DNA from 2 places in the Cellulomonas sp. P4_H12 genome. Region 1 is predicted to be linked to the other one. Evidence: predicted binding sites of a transcription regulator. Region 1 holds the regulator's gene; the other holds the start of a gene.
The links. The regulator HrcA, encoded in region 1, represses chaperone genes, less so after heat shock. The targets are predictions, from matches to a motif close to TTNGCACTCGNNNNNNNCGAGTGCNAA.
Positions count from the first base shown of each region.

Region 2: AC1DQC_RS05755 (Hsp20/alpha crystallin family protein) is a predicted target of HrcA. The motif match lies at 5,986-6,012, and genes of this name have one in related genera.

Region 1 covers NZ_JBFUKJ010000017.1:173,872-179,870, forward strand. The annotation lists gene ybeY (rRNA maturation RNase YbeY) at 1-367, opposite strand, end outside; gene AC1DQC_RS11845 (PhoH family protein) at 375-1,373, opposite strand; gene AC1DQC_RS11850 (16S rRNA (uracil(1498)-N(3))-methyltransferase) at 1,485-2,243, opposite strand; gene dnaJ (molecular chaperone DnaJ) at 2,266-3,393, opposite strand; gene hrcA (heat-inducible transcriptional repressor HrcA) at 3,491-4,513, opposite strand; gene AC1DQC_RS11865 (DUF3097 domain-containing protein) at 4,649-5,506, shown strand; partial or broken gene AC1DQC_RS11870 (hypothetical protein) at 5,561-5,999, opposite strand, start outside.
Region 2 covers NZ_JBFUKJ010000007.1:89,260-96,625, reverse strand. The annotation lists gene AC1DQC_RS05790 (carbamoyltransferase family protein) at 1-584, opposite strand, end outside; gene AC1DQC_RS05785 (aldehyde dehydrogenase family protein) at 723-2,210, shown strand; gene AC1DQC_RS05780 (GAF and ANTAR domain-containing protein) at 2,234-2,932, opposite strand; gene AC1DQC_RS05775 (GAF and ANTAR domain-containing protein) at 2,929-3,672, opposite strand; gene AC1DQC_RS05770 (PAS and ANTAR domain-containing protein) at 3,934-4,887, shown strand; gene AC1DQC_RS05765 (hypothetical protein) at 5,113-5,241, opposite strand; gene AC1DQC_RS05760 (DUF2231 domain-containing protein) at 5,262-5,771, opposite strand; gene AC1DQC_RS05755 (Hsp20/alpha crystallin family protein) at 6,101-6,544, shown strand; gene AC1DQC_RS05750 (DUF2254 domain-containing protein) at 6,749-7,366, shown strand, end outside.

The sequences.
Region 1 (5,999 bases):
CGAGCAGGTGCAGGATCCCGTGGGTGGTCAGGAGCAGGAGCTCCTCGGCCGTCGAGTGTCCCGCCGTGCGCGCCTGCTGCGCCGCGACCTCGGGGCAGAGCACGACGTCGCCGAGCAGGCCGGCGGGCGTCGGGTCACCCTCGCGCCCGGGCCGGAGCTCGTCCATCGGGAAGGACAGCACGTCCGTCGGCCCGGGCTCGTCCATCCACTTCACGTGCAGGTCCGTCATCACGTCCGTGCCGACGAGCAGGATCGACACGTCGGTCTGCGGGTGCACGTGCATCTCGTCCAGCACGTAGCGGGCCAGCGCGGCGAACTCCGCCTCGTCGACGTCGTACCCGGACTCGTTGTTGACCTCGACGCTCATGGCCGCCTCAGCTCCTGTCCCAGCGCGCGTACGCGTCGATGATCTCGCTGACCAGGCGGTGCCGGACCACGTCCGACGAGGTCAGGCGGCAGAACGCGACGTCGTCGACCCCGCTGAGGATCTGCTCGACCACGCGCAGGCCGGAGGTCTGCGACGACGGGAGGTCGACCTGCGTGATGTCGCCCGTGACCACCACCTTCGAGCCGAAGCCGAGGCGGGTCAGGAACATCTTCATCTGCTCCACGGAGGTGTTCTGCGCCTCGTCGAGGATGATGAACGCGTCGTTCAGGGTGCGGCCGCGCATGTACGCGAGCGGCGCCACCTCGATGGTGCCGGCCTCCATGAGGCGCGGGATCGACTCGGCGTCCACCATGTCGTGCAGCGCGTCGTACAGCGGCCGCAGGTAGGGGTCGATCTTGTCGGACAGGCTGCCCGGCAGGAACCCCAGCCGCTCGCCCGCCTCGACCGCGGGCCGCGTGAGCACGATGCGGTGCACCTTGCGGTCCTGCAGCGCCTGCACGGCCTTGGCCATGGCCAGGTACGTCTTGCCGGTTCCGGCGGGCCCGATGCCGAACGTCACGGTGTGCCGGTCGATCGCGTCGACGTAGTCCTTCTGGCCCGGCGTCTTGGCCCGGATGGTGCGGCCGCGGCCCGTGAGGATGTTGAACGAGAGGACGTCCGCCGGCCGCGCCGTCGACGCGGCGGTGAGCATGGCGACGGAGCGGGTCACCACGTCGGGCGTCAGCGGCGTGCCGCCGGCCGCCATCTCGACCAGCTCGTCCACCAGCCGCGACACGAGCGCCACGTCGCCGACCGGCCCGGCGAGGGTCACCTCGTTGCCGCGGACGTGGATGTCGACGCTGGTGAACCCGGACTCGATGCTTCGGAGCACCTCGTCCCGGAGCCCGAGCAGCTCGACCATCGAGACCTCGGACGGGACGCTGATGCGGTGCTCGACGCGCGCGGGTGCCCCGGAGGGCCGCTCTGCGGATGTGGACTCGGCCATGTGCTCGGCGTGCGCCGTGCGCTCCTTAGGTCGGTGGTGGTGTGCGGGTCAGGCCCAGGTGTCCCGGGCAGACGACGACAGTCTACGAGCCGACACCCACAGGATTGGCGCTCATGCCCAGCGACCCAGCCGCTCGGCGAGCAGCGCCAGCGCGACCGGCCCGGCCGTCGACGTCCGCAGGACGTGCGGACCCAGCCGGACGGACCGCGCCCCCGCCTCCACCAGACGCCCGAGCTCGCTCTCGCCGATGCCGCCCTCGGGGCCGACCACGACGAGGCACTCCCCCGTGCCCGGAAGCGCGGCCGCCGCGATGGCGTCGGTGGCGTCCTCGTGCAGCACGAGAGCGACCCCGCCGGCCGCGACGACCGTGCGGACGCGCTCGGCCAGACTCCGCCCGTCGACGGCCAGCTCGACGTCGGGCACGCGGGCGCGTCGCGACTGCTTCGCGGCCGCCCGCACGGTGCCCAGCCAGCGCGCCCGGCTCTTCGCTGCCCGGTCGCCGCGCCACACGACGATCGAGCGCTCCGCCTGCCACGGCACCACGGCGTCGACGCCGACCTCGGTGGCGGCCTCGATCGCCATCTCGTCGCGATCGCCCTTGGCCAGCGCCTGCACGAGCACGAGCGCGACGTCGGGCGCCGGCTCGACGACACGCTGCTGCACCTGCACGAGCACGCCGTCCGCCGTGACGGCGCCGACCACCCCGACCAGGCGCACGCCCGAGCCGTCGACGACGTCCACCCGCTCGCCCGGCCCCCGGCGCTGCACGACCCCGGCGTGGCGGCCCTCGGCGCCGCCGAGCAGGTACGTGCCGCCGTCGGTCACGCCGTCCAGCGACCCGGGCTCCGCCAGGAAGACGGGCGCGCTCATGACGCGGTCGGCGCCGTCATGCTCAGCGGCCCGAGAGCTTGTCGCGCAGCTTGGCGAAGACGCCCGTGTTCGACGCGGCGAGCCGCGCCTCGGGACGCTCCTCGCCGCGCAGCGTCGCCAGCCGGCGCAGCAGCTCGGCCTGCTCGTCGTCCATCGCCGTGGGCACCTGCACCTCGACGTGGACGTGCAGGTCACCGCGGCCGGCCGCGTGCAGGTGACCCACGCCGAGGCCCTTGATCGTGACCACCTGCGCGGGCTGCGTGCCCGGCCGCAGGTCGACCTCGCGGGCCCCGTCCAGGGTGTCCAGCGTGAGGACGGTGCCGAGGGCGGCCGCAGTCATCGGGACCTCGAGCGTGGCGTGCAGGTCGTCGCCGCGGCGCACGAACGTGTCGTTCTTGCGCTCGCGCACCTCGAGGTAGACGTCGCCGGCCGGGCCGCCGGCGGGGCCGACCTCGCCCTGGCCCGTGAGCTTGATGCGGGTACCCGTGTCGACACCGGCGGGCACGTCCACGCTGAGCGTGCGGCGCGACCGCACGCGACCCTCGCCGGAGCACTCGGTGCACGGCTCGGGGATGACGGTGCCGAAGCCGTGGCACGCGGCGCAGGGCTGCGTCGTCATGACCTGGCCGAGGAACGACCGGGCGACCCGCTGCACCGAGCCGCGGCCGCCGCAGACCTCGCAGGTGCGCGGCGAGGTGCCGGGGCGGCAGCACGAGCCGCTGCAGGTCGGGCACACCACCGCGGTGTCCACCGGCACATCCTTGTGGACGCCGAACGTGACCTCCGCGAGGTCGAGGTCGAGCCGCACGAGCGCGTCCTGCCCGCGCCGGGCGCGCGGGATCGGGCCCCGCTGCGCCGCCGCGCCGGTCGCGGCGCCGAAGAACGTCTCGAAGATGTCCTGGAAGCCGAACCCGCCCCCCATGCCGCCGCCGGGCGAGGACGGGTCGCCGCCGAGGTCGTACGCGCGGCGCTTCTCCGGGTTGCCCAGGACGTCGTACGCGCGCGACACGTCCTTGAACCTGTCCTCGGAGCCCGCGTCCACGCCCGCGACGTCGGGGTGGTGCTCGCGGGCGAGCTTGCGGTACGCCTTCTTGATCTGCTCGGGGCTCGCGTCACGCGGGACGCCGAGGACCTCGTAGTAGTCGGTCACGAGAGGGGGTGCTCACTTCCAGCTGTCGGTGACAGGTTCTGCGCACGGGTCGGTCCGCAGGTGTTCGTGCAGGTCGGTGCCGGGGTCGGGGTGCGGGTCATTGCGCCAGGATGCGCGTCAGGTAGCGCGCCACCGCGCGGACCGCCGACATGGTGCCGGGGTAGTCCATCCGCAGCGGGCCGATCGAGCCGACGCGGGCCACCGATCCCCCGCCCTCGTCGCCGTAGCCGGTGGTCACGAAGCTCGTCTCGAACAGCCCGTCGTGCTGGTTCTCGCGCCCGATCCGCACGGAGACCGTCGCCGAGTCCTCGGCCATCTCGGACAGCAGCCGCAGCAGCACGACCTGCTCCTCCAGCGCCTCCAGGACCGGGCCGATCGCGCGGACGTCGGTCCCGCCGACCCGCGCCAGGTTCGCGGTGCCGGCCAGCACGACGCGCTCCTCGCTCTCCTGCGCCAGGGTCTCCTCGACCACCGCGACGACGGCGGCCACGAGGGCCTGGTCGGCGGGGGCGAAGGCCTCCGCGAGCTCGCCGAGCGCCACCGGCAGCTCGGAGAGGCGGCGGCCGGCCGCACTGACGTTCAGGCGCGAGCGCAGGCGCGCGATGACCGACTCGTCGAGGTCGAGAGCGAGCTCGAGCGTGCGCTGCTCGACCCGCCCCGTGTCCGTGATGAGCACGACCAGGAGGTGCCGCGCACCGACGGGGACGAGCTCGACGTGCCGGAGCGCCGAGCGCCGCAGCGACGGGTACTGCACGACGGCGACCTGCTGCGTCAGCTGCGCGATGAGCCGGACCGCGCGGTCCACGACGTCGTCCAGGTCCTGCGCGCTCTCGAGGAACGCACCGATCGCGCGCCGCTCGGGGCTGGACAGCGGCTTGACGGTGGACAGCCGGTCGACGAACAGCCGGTAGCCCTTGTCCGTCGGCACGCGCCCGGCGGAGGTGTGCGGCTGGGCGATGAAGCCGCCCTCCTCGAGGGCGGCCATGTCGTTGCGGATCGTCGCGGGCGAGACACCCAGGGAGTGCCGCTCCACCAGCGCGCGCGATCCGACGGGCTCCTTCGTGGCGACGTAGTCCTCGACGATCGCCCGCAGCACGTCCAGCCGTCGGTCCTCGCTCATGTCGCCTCCTCCGATGCTCAGATGGGTAGCACTCCCCACGCGCGAGTGCCAATGCTACGCCGCGGAGCCGACACCCACGGGGCGACCGGTGCGCGCCTCGGCCGGGCCGCCCGCGCGGCCCCCTAGGCTGCCCGGGTGAACGACGACCGCTACGGCTCGGACGTGCTCGGGGGTACCGCCTCGACGCACCACCGACCCGCCCGCACCAGCCGCCCGCAGCCCGCCGACACCGGCCTCGTCGTCGAGGAGGTCACCACCGGGTGGGTCGGTGCCGTCGTCCGGGTGGAGAAGTCGGGCGGCCAGCACGTGGTCGTGCTCGAGGACCGCCGCGGCCGCACCCGCACCTTCCCGCTGGGACGGGGATTCTGGCTGGACGGCGAGCCCGTGGCCCTCACGGCGCCCGTCCGCGCGCCGGCGCCGGCTCGGCCCACGCGGACCGCCTCGGGCTCGGTCGCGGTCCACGACGCCCGGGCGCGGGTCGCGCGCGGCAGCCGCATCTGGGTCGAGGGCAAGCACGACGCCGAGCTGGTGGAGAAGGTCTGGGGCGACGACCTGCGCCTCGAGGGCGTCGTGGTCGAGCTGCTCGACGGCGTCGACAACCTCGCCGACGCCCTTCGCGACTTCTCGCCGGGACCGGGGCGCCGGGTCGGCGTGCTCGTCGACCACCTCGTCACGGGATCGAAGGAGAGCAGGATCGCCGCCGACGCCGTCCGCGGGATGCCGGCCGGCTCGGTGCTCGTGCTCGGCCACCCCTACGTGGACGTGTGGCAGGCCGTCCGCCCCGAACGCGTGGGCCTGTCCGCGTGGCCCGTCATCGAGCGAGGCACGGAGTGGAAGCGCGGCATCCTGCGCGAGCTGGGCTGGCCCGCCGACGAGCAGGCCGACGTCGCGCGCGCCTGGCAGCGCATCCTGCGCTCGGTGCGCAGCTACGCCGACCTGGAGCCGAGCCTGCTCGGGCGCGTCGAGGAGCTCATCGACTTCGTCACGGCATGACGGTGCAGGGTGTGCCCGGTCGCCCTCCGGGTGACCGGGCACACCGTGCCGTCCTCAGGCGGCGATCGGGTCGCCCAGCAGCCGCTTGAACAGGAACGCCGTCGCGAGGAGCACGACCGGCACGGCCACGAGGAGGCCGATCCCGCACAGGATCGCCCCGGCGAAGAGGATCACGATGCTGAGCAGGTAGAACAGGATCGTGATCGACAGGTTCGCCGTGATGAGCTGGTAGCTCGCCTTGATCGCGTCGACGGGCGACAGGTGCTTGTCGATGACGAACCAGAACGTGAACAGCAGCAGGAAGTTCACGACGAGCGCGACCAGCCCGCCGAAGAACGGGATGAGGTTCAGCACTACGCCGATCGCCGCCAGCAGCAGCGCGGTCAGGATGATCGGACCCGCGTCGACGAACTTGAAGAAGTCGCCGAACGACAGCTCGCGCCCCTCGGTCACGGTCAGCGCCGCTCGGATGAAGGCCGCCTGGATCAGGTAC
Region 2 (7,366 bases), on a different contig from region 1:
CCGAGGTGCTCCGTCAGCGACTCGTAGACCAGGCCGAGCGAGCTCGGGAGCTCCTGCGTGGTGAAGATCTCGAGGCGGCCACCCGTGTAGCGGCCCGCGAGGTGGGACGCGCGCTCGCCCCGGCCGTCGAGGACCAGGACGCTGCTCTCGTCGAACGGGGACGCGAGGGCCGCCGACGCCGCGTGCGCGACGTGGTGGGGGACGTACCGCACGATCGACGGGTCGATGCCCGGCAGGGCGCTCGTCAGGAATCCGGGCACGCGCTCGGCGTAGGTGGTGCGCAGGTGGTCCCACGGGTCGTCGAGCCCCAGGTCCTCGGCGTTCTTGGCGAGTGCGGGGTCCCACCCGTACGCCACGGCGTCGAGGTCCTCGGGCCGCAGACCGGCCTCGGCCAGGCACCACCGCATCGACAGCTCGGGCAGCTCCCAGGCCGAGAACGGCACGGGTCGTTTGCCGTGCTTGCGGCGGCTGAACCGCTCCTCCTCGGCGGCGGCGACCACGTGGCCGTCGACGACGAGTGCGGCAGAAGGGTCGTGATAGATCGCGTTGATGCCCAGGACGCGCATGAGTGGCGGGCCTCTCATCGGTGGTCCAGAGTCGTGCGTGTTCTGCACACGATGAGTGGTGCTCGGTTCTCGGCGCCTTCTGCTGGCCACTGTGGAGCACTTCTCCGAGAGCCGCACGTTGAACCGCTTCTCCGCCGAGGAAACGGAGCCGTCGCCATGACCCTCGCCGCATCGACTTCTTCGCCCGTCCGGCGCGACGAGCCCTCGCCACAGCGGCTCGCGGAGCACTTCGTCGCAGGTCGGAGCGTCCCCGCCGTCGGGCACAGGACCGTCGAGAGGCTCGATCCGGTCACCGGCGACGCCGCGCTCGTGCTGGTCGCTGCCACGCAGGACGAGGTGTCGGCCGCCGTCGCGGCCGCCCACGAGGCCCGGGCCGAGTGGCGGCGGACCGCGCCCGGCGCACGTGCCGACGCGCTGCGCGCCGCCGCAGCCGCCGTGCGGGAGGCGGCCGACGTGCTCGGCGACGAGCTGTGCCGGAGCACCGGGCGGCTCCTGTCGCAGTCCACGGAGTCCGCCCGCGTCGCCGCCGACCTGCTCGACGAGGCGGCCGCCGCCGGGCTCGGCGCGGCGGGTCGGGTGCTGAGCGGGGGTTCCTCGGCGCTCGACGTCGTGCGGCGCGCGCCCCACGGGGTCGTCGCCGTGATCACCCCGTGGAACGACCCGTACCCGGCGGCGGCCGGCCTGATGGCCGCGGCGCTGGTGACCGGCAACACGGTCGTCCACAAGCCGTCCGAGCGGAGCGCCCTGCCCGGCTGGCACCTGGCCCGCCTGATCGCGGAGCACCTGCCGGACGGCGTGCTCGACGTCGTGAACGGCGACGGTGCTACGGGGGAGGCGCTCGTCGCGGACCCGCGCGTCGCGCTCGTCGCGCAGGTCGGGAGCACGGCGACCGGTCGTCGGATCGCGGCCGTCGCGGGTGCGCGAGGGGCGCGGGTGATCCGGGAGAACGGCGGCAAGGACCCGCTGCTCGTCGACGAGGGCGTGGACCCGGCGTGGGCCGCGCGGCAGATCGCGACGGGTGCCTTCACCAACACCGGCCAGCTGTGCACGTCCGTCGAGCGTGTCTACCTGCACGAACGGGTCGCCGATGCCGTCCTCGCCGAGCTGGTCTCGGTGTGCGCCACGCTCCGGGTGGGCGATCCCCTCGAGGGGTCGACCGACCTCGGCCCGCTCGTCGACGAGGAGCAGCTCGCCGTCGTCGAGCGGCACGTCGATGACGCGGTGGCCGCCGGAGCCCGGCTGCTGGTCGGCGGTCGCCGGCTCGTGCGCGCGGGGTCCTTCTACCCACCGACCGTGCTCGACCGGTGCACGCCCACCATGGACGTGATGACCGAGGAGACGTTCGGACCGGTCGCGGCGATCACCCGGGTGCCGGACTTCGCGACCGGCCTCCAGCTCGCCGGCGGCGGCCGGTACGGGCTCGCCGCCACCGTGCTGACGCCGAGCCTGGACCACGCGTTGCGCGCCGCCGACGAGCTCGAGGTCGGCACCGTGAAGGTGAACGCGGTCTTCGGCGGCGCCCCAGGCGGCTCGGCCGACCCCCGGAAGGACAGCGGCTCCGGCGCCGGTTACGGGCCCGATCTCCTCGAGGCCATGACCGTGCTGAAGGCCGTGCATCTCGAGGCGGCGCCTGGCGCCAGCTGACGGCCTTCGGGTGCGTGCTCCGCTCAGCGCCGGTGGGCCTCGCGGATCACCTCGCGCGCGGTCACGCTCAGGGTCGAGCCCGCGTCGAGGGTGCGGCGGAGGAGCTCGTCGTACGCGACAGCCATGTCCGCCCCGAGGGTCTGCGCGAGGACGCCCTTGGCCTGCTCGATCACCACGCGTCCCTCGAGCGCCGCGCTGATCCGTTCGTCGAGCTCGTCGTCCTCGAGCATGCCGGGCTGCGCCAGGGCGAGCGAGGCGACGTCCGCGAAGTTCTGCGCGAGCTGGAGCGCCGCACCGTCCAGCGGGACCGGTTCCTCGGAGAACACGTTGAGCCCGCCGAGGACGCGCCCGTGCCACACCATCGGGAGGGCGTGCACGGCCTGGAACCCCGACTCGACGATCACGGTCCCCACGTCGGGCCAGCGGGTGACGATGTCGTCCGCCCCCACGGCCACCACCTGGTCACCGTGGCGCAGGGCGTCGACGCACGGCCCGGAGCGGTGCTGCGCCTGGTAGATCTCGAGCTCGCTGGCCCGGTGCGACGTGGCACTCAGCAGCTCGAGAGAGCCCCGGCCGTTGGTGACGAGCAGCGCGGCGGCGTCGGCCGGCAGCAACGTCGCACAGTCGTGGACCAGCTCGGCGAGCACGTCGGCCGTCTCGTGCTCGCGGACGAGGGCGCCCAGCATCTGGGCGAGAGCCTGCTCAGCGTTGTGGGCACTCATGTCTCACCGTCCTTCGCGGCGCCCGGTGGTGGCTCGGTCGGCGCGGCACCGTTCGGGCGGTCCGCGAAGCGGAGCCGACGCCCGGTGACCTCGACCGCGACCGAGTCCAGGGTCAGGGACTCGGCGTAGGCGTGCGCGCGCAGCAGCGCCAGCGCGTCCTCGGGCGCGACGCCGAGCTCGGCGACCACCATCCCGGTGGCATGGTGGACCCGCGCCCGGTCCGACCACGAGGCGTGCGGGAGTGCTCCCGGCGTGCCGGACTCGTCGAGCAGGGCAGCGCCGACGGCGTCGGCCAGGAACTGCGCGACCTCCAGGCTGTGCGCCAGCTCGCCCGTCCGCCGGTACAGCGTGATGACGCCGAACGTCGTCCCACCCGGGTGCATGGGCAGGGCCCAGACGGTCAGCGGGCCGGTCACGGTGCTGGCCTGCTGCGCGAACATGGGGAACCGCTCGCCGTCGAACCCGTCGACCTGCGTCACCACCGCGCGGCCCGCGCGGTAGGCCTCCTGCCCGGGGCCCTCACCCAGGACGTCCTGCAGGTCCTCGATCTGCGCCGACGTCCCGTTCGAGGTGCTGATCGTCCACCGCTCGGGGTCCGTGGACGCCAGGGTGATCGCGCCCCCGTCGGCGCCGAGGATCTCGACCGAGGCGCGGCACAGCCGGGCGTGCAGCGGCTCGTCCGCGGGTGCCCAGGCGATCACCCGGGCCAGGTCCGCCAGGACGGCGACCGGATCGCTCACCGCCACCTCCGCTGCTCGTGCGCGCGGTCCCGCCCGGGTCGGCGTCCCGCCGTCCTTCGATGCTAGCGACGCGCGCGCCGGGTCTGCCACCGAGCTGCAGGCCGTTCCCGTCGCGGGACCGAGTACCCGGCCTTACCCTCTCCGGAGCGCAGAAAAGCACTGGTCGGCCCGGTCACTGGTCGACCTGCAGGGCCCCGCCCGGTTCAGCTCGGAGCCGTGCCGCGGGGCCGCTCCACGTGTCCAGGCGCGCAGGAGGAACTTGTGACCACCTCGACACTCTCGATCGGGAGCTTCAGCTACACACCAGCGGCGCCCCGTTGGACCTGGTCCGACGGGATGTTCGCGTTGCACGGCATGGCGCCGGGCGACGTCGTGCCCACCCGCGCGCTCTTCCTCAGCCACGTCCACCCCGAGGACCGCGAGCACGTCGGCGAGGTGCTCGATGCCGCGGACGGCCAGCCGCACGGGTGCGCGTACCGGCTCGTCGACCTCAGCGGACAGGAGCGCCAGGTGCTCATCACCGTGGCGCCCGTCGTCGGGAGCGAGACCGTCGCCGGCTTCGTGGTCGACGACTCGGAGCGAGAACGGCAGGCGGTCTCCGCGGAGGTCAACACGGAGCTGCAGGTCGCTCTCGAGTCCCACGCGGCGATCGACCAGGCCAAGGGCATGCTCATGCTCGTCTACGGAGTCGACGGCGACGCCGCCTTCGAGCTGTTGCGATGGGCGTCCCAGCAGCGCAACGTCCGCCTGCGCGTGCTCGCGGACCGGCTCGTCCAGTCGGTCCTGTCGGTCGGCGGGGTCGGTCCCAAGGCCCGGGGCGCCATCGACGAGCTGTTCATCGCGTCGATGGACGACGTCCGCCTGCCGGCCCGCGAGGTGCGGCGGCGCAGCATGGAGATCCAGCTGGATCACCCAGGGTCAGCAGCTCCCGTGCTGCGGGTCTGCGGGCGCGTCGATGCGACGGCGATGGCGGAGCTGGCGGCCGCTCTCGGCTCCCTCATGGCAGCGGGCCGGGAGACCGGCCGCGTCGTGGTCGACCTCACTCGCGTCGAGGAGGCTGGCGCCGTCGTCAGGTTCCTCGTCCAGTCGGCGCAGCGTCGGAGCGCCGCCCGGGACATCGCGATGGACGTGGTCGGGGTGGGGGGCGACGCGACGGCCGGCGCCGGACTGTCGGGGTCCGCGCGGCAGCCGCAGACGGTCGCCGGCCATCTCTGACGGGAGCTCTCGGGCGAGGCGAAAGTCCGGCGCCGCACCACGGGCGTGCCTTCCTCACGGCACCGCTCTGCCAGGATGGTCGGGCTGAAGCTCCTCGAGAAACGGGGGAGCGTGCCGCGGCTCCCGGCGAACGCCGACGGACCCGGGCGCCGGTCACGGCCCCTCGACCCGTCGTCGTTCGCCGGCAGTCCCTTCGGCCTCCTGCTGAGCGTGGGAGCCGCGTGGCTACCCCGTAGCGCTCTCGTCTGGCGCCGCCCCGTCGTCCGGCTCCCAGTCCGCGGCCTCGGCCGCCGACCACGACTCGGGTCCGGGCGCCGGCGGCAGCGCGTCGTCGTCGCGCTTCCTCTCGTTCATCTGTCCACCCTCACGGTCGGTCAGGGCAGGTCGGACTCGACGTCGATCCGGACGGTGTCGCCGCCGTCCAGACCGCTGTCCGGCTCCGCCCTGGGCTCGCCGGGCGAGTGCAGCACCAGCACCATGTGACCGCCGAGGTAGCCGCTGGCCGCGACGGCGGCGCCGGCGACGAGGCTCGCAGCGACTCCGGCGGCACGGTTGCCCCGACGACGGAGCAGCCAGGACGTCGAGTAGAGGGCGAGCGCTCCGCTGTTGAGCGCGGCGTGCAGAGCGCCGACGCGCCGGACCCGCTGGCCACCTCGGCGCCAGTCCGCGAGCCCGGTCAGGGCCGTCGGCGCGGCCGCCAGGATGCCGAGGCCGAGCAATCGGTCGGCGGACGGTCCGTGGTCGGGGCCGAGGGCGTCGAGCACCGAGCTGCTCAGCCAGAGGCCGAGGGGCACGTCGGTCAGCGGCGGGTGGAGAGCGTGGCCGGCGACCGCACCGCCGAGCACGGCGCTCACGCGTGGGGCCGCGTCGAGTGCGTCTGCCACCGGCCGAAGGACGGCGACGAGCGAGTCGAGTGCCGATGACGTCTCAGCCGCACGGGCGAGTCGGCGGGGTAGCGGAGCGTCGGCAGGGTCCATGGCACTCGTCCCTTCCGGGCCAGCGCGTCAGGCCGACTGCTCCACCTCGTCCGAGCATCGCAGGCGTCGCTCGACGTCGCACGACGAGCGTTCGCCGCGCGCGAACGACGCCCCCGGACGACTGGCACTCGACAGGCGAGAGTGCTAATTCTTCCTCTGTAGCCAGTCCGGCCGCCAGGCCGGACAGCCCCGAGGCCCGGACGGTCCGGTGCCTCGACATCGAGGAGGTGATGGTCATGGCTACCCGTTTCGACCCGTTCCAGGAGCTCGACCGCCTGGTCGGCCAGGTGCTCACCGCCGAGCGTGCGTCGGCCACGATGCCGATGGACCTGTACCGCTCCGGTGACCACTACGTCGTGCACGTCGACCTGCCCGGCGCGGACCCGGGCACCATCGACGTCAACGTCGAGGACCGCACGCTGACCATCCGCGCGCAGCGGACGGCACGCAGCGAGCAGGGCGACGTGCAGTGGCTGGCCAAGGAGCGCCCGGTCGGCACGTACGCCCGGCAGCTCACGGTGGGCCGCGGCCTCAAGCTCGACGCGATCTCCGCGACGTACACCGACGGCGTGCTCACCCTCAGCATCCCGGTCGCCGAGGAGGCGAAGCCGCGGCGCATCGAGGTGCAGCACGGGACCCAGGCCACGCAGATCACGGCGGACGCGGACGCGGTCGCCTGACGCAGGAGGCGGGGGCGCTCCGGTAGCGAGAGCGCCGGCCAAGGCAGTCCGGGACGACCTGTGCGGTCGAGCCGGACCCGCGCCCCCGCCCGTCGGGCGATCCACCACGTGCGGCCCTGCGATCGCGGTCGGCGCAGCGCGAGGATACGGTCGGCTCCTCCCGGGCGTGCATCCGGTCGCCCTCGACGACGGGCGGTTCCGCGCATGTGGTTCCACAAGCTGTGGCTGACCGTCCGCAACAGCCTGTGGCTCGTGCCCGTCCTGTTCGTCCTGGGCGGCGTCGCCCTCGCCCTCATCACGATCACCGTCGACCGGCGGTACGACTACTCGTTGATCCCCACCTCCGTGGTGGGCGGCCCCGAGGCCGCGATCGCGATCCTGTCGACGGTCGCGGCCTCGATGGTGAGCATGGCCGCCCTCGTGCTGACGATCACGATGGTCGTGGTCCAGCTCGCGATGGGCCAGTTCTCCCCGCGCATCGTGCAGCGGTTGTTGCGCGACAAGCCCAGCCAGAGCGCCATCGGGCTGTTCGTCGCGACGTTCGCGTTCGCGATCGTGGCCCTGCACGAGGTCACCTCGAACGGGGACGGGACGGGCAAGGTGCCCGGCACGGCCGTCCTGACGGCATTCGTCCTCGTGATCGTCAGCATCGCCGTGCTGATCATCTACGTGCATCACATCGGGCAGTCGCTGCGGGTCTCGAGCCTCATCGAGCTCGTCGGCAAGCAGACCCGCAAGCTCCTCGACGACATCTACCCGGATCGCGGCGAGGACGCCCCCGAGGACGGCCGACGCCTGATCCGTGCGCCGAGGTCCGGGGTC